One region of the Pseudarthrobacter sp. YAF2 genome, then DNA from elsewhere that is predicted to be linked to it. Evidence: riboswitches for the same ligand, from Rfam matches in the RefSeq annotation. Region 1 holds a riboswitch; the other holds the start of a gene.
What was found. Region 1 has a riboswitch for glycine ahead of AB4Y79_RS15870 (glycine dehydrogenase (aminomethyl-transferring)). Riboswitches for the same ligand answer to the same signal wherever they lie in the genome.
Positions count from the first base shown of each region.

Region 2: it holds a riboswitch for glycine, as region 1 does, so the genes downstream of both, AB4Y79_RS21030 (glycine dehydrogenase (aminomethyl-transferring)) here and AB4Y79_RS15870 (glycine dehydrogenase (aminomethyl-transferring)) in region 1, are expected to answer to the same signal.

Region 1 covers NZ_JBFRDA010000015.1:417-2,611, forward strand. The annotation lists partial or broken gene AB4Y79_RS15870 (glycine dehydrogenase (aminomethyl-transferring)) at 1-1,251, opposite strand, end outside; glycine riboswitch at 1,412-1,512, opposite strand; glycine riboswitch at 1,802-1,900, shown strand; glycine riboswitch at 1,901-1,997, shown strand; gene cycA (D-serine/D-alanine/glycine transporter) at 2,049-2,195, shown strand, end outside.
Region 2 covers NZ_JBFRDA010000029.1:30,755-32,949, reverse strand. The annotation lists partial or broken gene AB4Y79_RS21030 (glycine dehydrogenase (aminomethyl-transferring)) at 1-1,357, opposite strand, end outside; glycine riboswitch at 1,544-1,640, opposite strand; gene AB4Y79_RS21025 (TetR/AcrR family transcriptional regulator) at 1,751-2,195, opposite strand, start outside.

The DNA.
Region 1 (2,195 bases):
CGCGTCGATGAAACGCAGGTTGATGCCGCGTGCTTCGGCGGCCGTGATCACCTTGGCAGCTTTGCCGGGGACGCGGACGGTGATGGTGTCGAAGAAGGTGTCGGACACCAGTTCGCGGCCCATGGCCGTGAGGGCGGTAGCCAGGACCCTTGCGTTGTTGTGGACGGTTTCGGCGATCGCCTTCAGGCCGTCGGGGCCGTGGTAGACGGCGTAGAAGGAGGAGACGATGGCCAGCAGTGCCTGCGCGGTGCAGATGTTGGAGGTGGCCTTCTCGCGGCGGATGTGCTGCTCGCGGGTCTGCAGGGCCAGGCGGTAGGCGGGCGCGCCGGCGTTGTCCTTGGACACGCCCACGATGCGGCCGGGGAGCGTGCGTTCCATGCCGTCGCGAACGGCCATGTAGGCGGCGTGCGGCCCCCCAAAGAACAACGGCACGCCAAGACGCTGGGTGGAGCCGACGGCGATGTCCGCGCCCTGCTCGCCCGGCGGGGTGATGAGGGTGAGGGCCAGCAGGTCGGCTGCGACCGTGACCAGGGCGCCGCGGTCCTTGGCGTCGGCGATGACCGCGGATTGGTCCCAGACGCGGCCGGAGACGCCGGGCTGCTGCAGGACCACGCCGTTAATGTCGCCGTCGGGCAGGCCGCCCGTGAGGTCGGCGATTTCCACCTCGAAGCCCAGGGCCTCGGCGCGGCCCAGGACGATGGCGATGGTCTGCGGGAGGAGGTCGGCGTCCAATACGGTCTTGCCGTCTTTGGCCGTCTTGTTTTTGTTGGCCCGGCGCATCAGCAGCACGGCCTCGGCCACGGCGGTGGCCTCATCCAGCAGCGAGGCGTTGGCCACGGGGAGGGCCGTAAGGTCCTGCACCATGGTCTGGAAGTTCAGCAGTGCCTCGAGCCGGCCCTGCGAGATTTCCGGCTGGTACGGGGTGTAGGCGGTGTACCAAGCCGGCGATTCCAGGATGTTGCGGCGGATCACCGGCGGGGTCACGGTGTCGTAGTAGCCCTGGCCGATCATCTGGACTGCGGTCTTGTTCCTGCCGGCGATCCGGCGCAGCTCGGCAAGGACCTCCACCTCGCTAAGGGCTTCGCTCAGCTTGAGCGCAGTTTCCTGGCGGATGGACGCGGGAACGGCGATGTCAACGAGGCCATCCACGCTGTCGTAGCCCACGGCTTTGAGCATGGTGTCGACGTCGGACTGGCGGCGTGCGCCGATATGGCGGTCAACAAACGATGTTGGATGCGATTGAATCGTCATGAGGAACTCCAGTTCTGGCCGGCCAAGGATGGCACGGCATGGGATGGGTTCCTCCCCGCTCTGTATTGGACCTGAGAGATTCCGCGTTGCCTGCTCTTGGCAGGGGACCGCTTGCACCGTCGGTGAACCAAGCACAAGCCTGGTTGCTTTCCAGAGTCGCCTCGCCATGACGGTACGGGGGCCTGAGAGATTCCTGGGGAGGATTTGCTCCTACGGCGCCTGCCCGGTGTTTCGCCGGGAGGACTCTCCCGTCACAGCTCGAAAGGCTTATTCAAATGTGGGTGATTCGGCTCACAAGGTATCGGGATTAGCCGCCGGTGGCAAATCGGGCGACTGCCGCAGGGAGCGGACCCGGAACGTGGCACCCTTCCGTCCCGCGTGCGTCGGGACAAGTTTGACTTTCGATCGTGACGGACACCACACTGAACCCCGGGACTGGCGCCGCCGGTGGCCGGCTCAACGTATCCGGAGCGGCACACCAGCCGGCGCCCATCCCATCGCATGACCCGCCGCGGCCCCCAGGGCTGCGGCGTCCAACTGAACATGCCTTCGACCTGCGGCGGGAGAGCCCTGCCCGGTACATTCAACAGGCGCCGTAGGAGCAAATCCTCCCCAGGAAACTCTCAGGCCCACGTACCGCCGCGGACAGGCAACTCTGGAAAGCAGCCAGGCATGTCCCTGGCTCACCGACGGTGCAAGCGGCCCTGGGCTGCGGAAACTCTCAGGTTTACTACAGAGCGGGGAGGAACCAAATCTTTTGCGGCCCCGAAAAGGCCGCTTTATCGATGGAGTTCCTCATGGCGATTCATCCCCCCACGTCCAACGGCGAACCAGCCCGCAACCAAGGCGGCACTGCGGCAGCCCGCAGCGAGCCTCCCCACCTGGAGCGGCAGCTCACCAACCGGCACATCCAGCTCATCGCGATCGGCGGAGCGATCGGCACC
Region 2 (2,195 bases), on a different contig from region 1:
CCAGCGCAAAGCCAGCGTGATCGGCAATCGTGCCACCGAAGATCCCGGCAACCTCGGCGACGATGGCCGGCGTCGTGGTTTCGTCCAGGGAGATGCCCACCGTGTCGGCGTCGATGAGGCGCAGGTTGATGCTGCGTGCCTCGGCGTCGGCCATGATGGCGGCCGCGCGTCCGGGGACCCGCACAGTCAGGGTGTCGAAGAAGCTCTGGTGCAGGACCTTGACTCCCGCAGCAGCAAGCGAGGCAGCCAGGCTGCGGGCGTGGCCGTGGGCCGTTTCGGCGATCGCCTTCAGGCCGTCCGGGCCGTGGTAGACGGCGTACATGGAGGCGACGATGGCCAGCAGCGCCTGCGCGGTGCAGATGTTGGACGTCGCTTTTTCGCGGCGGATGTGCTGCTCACGGGTCTGCAGCGCCAGGCGGTAGGCGGGAACACCGGCGTCATCCTTGGACACGCCCACCAGACGGCCGGGCAGCGACCGCTCCAGGCCCTTGCGGACAGCCATATACGCGGCATGCGGGCCGCCGAAGAACAACGGCACGCCAAAACGCTGGGCGGAACCGACCGCAATGTCCGCGCCCTGCTCGCCCGGAGGCGTGATCAGGGTCAGCGCCAGCAGATCCGCGGCAACGGTGACCAGAGCGCCGCGCTCCTTGGCGGCTGCGATGACGCCGGACTGGTCCCAGACCCGGCCCGAAACGCCGGGCTGCTGCAGCACGATGCCGTTAATGTCGCCCTCGGGCAGGCCTTGGGACAGGTCCGCAACCTCGACCTCGAAGCCGAGCGCCTCGGCCCGGCCCTGGACGATGGCAATGGTCTGCGGCAGCACGTCGATGTCCAGGACGGTCTTGCCGTCGGCGGCGGGCTTGGCCTTGTTGGACCGGCGCATCAGCAGCACGGCTTCCGCCACGGCGGTGGCTTCATCCAGCAGCGAGGCGTTGGCGATGGGCAGTCCCACCAGGTCCTGGACCATGGTCTGGAAATTCAGCAGTGCCTCGAGCCGGCCCTGCGAGATCTCAGGCTGGTACGGGGTGTAGGCGGTGTACCAAGCCGGCGATTCCAGGATGTTCCGGCGGATCACCGGCGGCGTGACGGTGTCGTAGTAGCCCTGTCCGATCAGTTGCACGGCCGTTTTGTTCTTTGCGGCCAGCTTCCGGAGTTCGGTGAGGACTTCCACTTCGCTGAGGGCGTCCTGCAGGCGAAGGGCGGTTTCCTGGCGGATGACTTTAGGAACGGCGGTGTCAACCAGGGAGTCGACAGTGTCGTAGCCAACGGCTTTGAGCATGGTGTCGACGTCGGCCTGGCGGCGCGCGCCAATATGGCGGTCTACGAAGGTGGTGGAGGCTGGGCTAACCGGCACGAAGGAACTCCATTTACTCAGGCGGCGCAGGGTACGCCACAGCTAGTCGGGTTCCTCCCCGCTCTGTATTGGACCTGAGAGTTTCCGCGGTTCCTGCCTGGCAGGACCCGCTTGCACCGTCGGTGAGCACAGCAGCTCCGCGCCCCAATCGGGACAGGAGAACCGCCTGCTGCTTTCCAGAGGTGCCTCGCCGCGGCGGTACGGGGGCCTGCGAGATTCCTGGGGAGGATTTGCTCCTACGGCGCCTGCCTGTACACCGGCAGAACTCTCCCGCCGCAGATCAAAGGCTATTCACTTGTTGGACCAGTCATGTACTGGATCATTCGGGCCGGTGACAGCCCTCACAACATTCCATTGTCCTATGCCGCAACCCTTCCCGGCAAATGGCGAAGGCTACCTGCGGAGCCGCTCCAGAGCTGCCAGGAGTTCCGCCACGTCAGCGTCCGCTCCCCCTTGCGGCGCCGGGCCGACGGACAGCATGGCATTGAAATACAGCCCGTCCCCCATGTAGAGGACCGCCTTAGCCAGCCCCGGCCCCACATCGGCCGCGATCTCATCCAGCCACCGCTGCTGGATAGCTGCGAAACGCCGCCGCGTTTCCTGGTGCGCCACCTCCGCAAGCCTGGTGGCGGCGACGATGGCCCGGTCCAGCGGAGTGTCCGCCCACACGGAGGACCGAATGAAGTAGGCAGCCGCCCCCTCGCCGGCCGCGGCCATGGCATCGGCGTCCTCCTTGGCCAGCCCGTCCAACCGGTCCAGCAGCACCTCAATGAGCGCTTCCTTGTTGGGGAAGTGGTAGAGCAGGCCACCCTTGGATACGCCGGCCTTCTTGGCGACT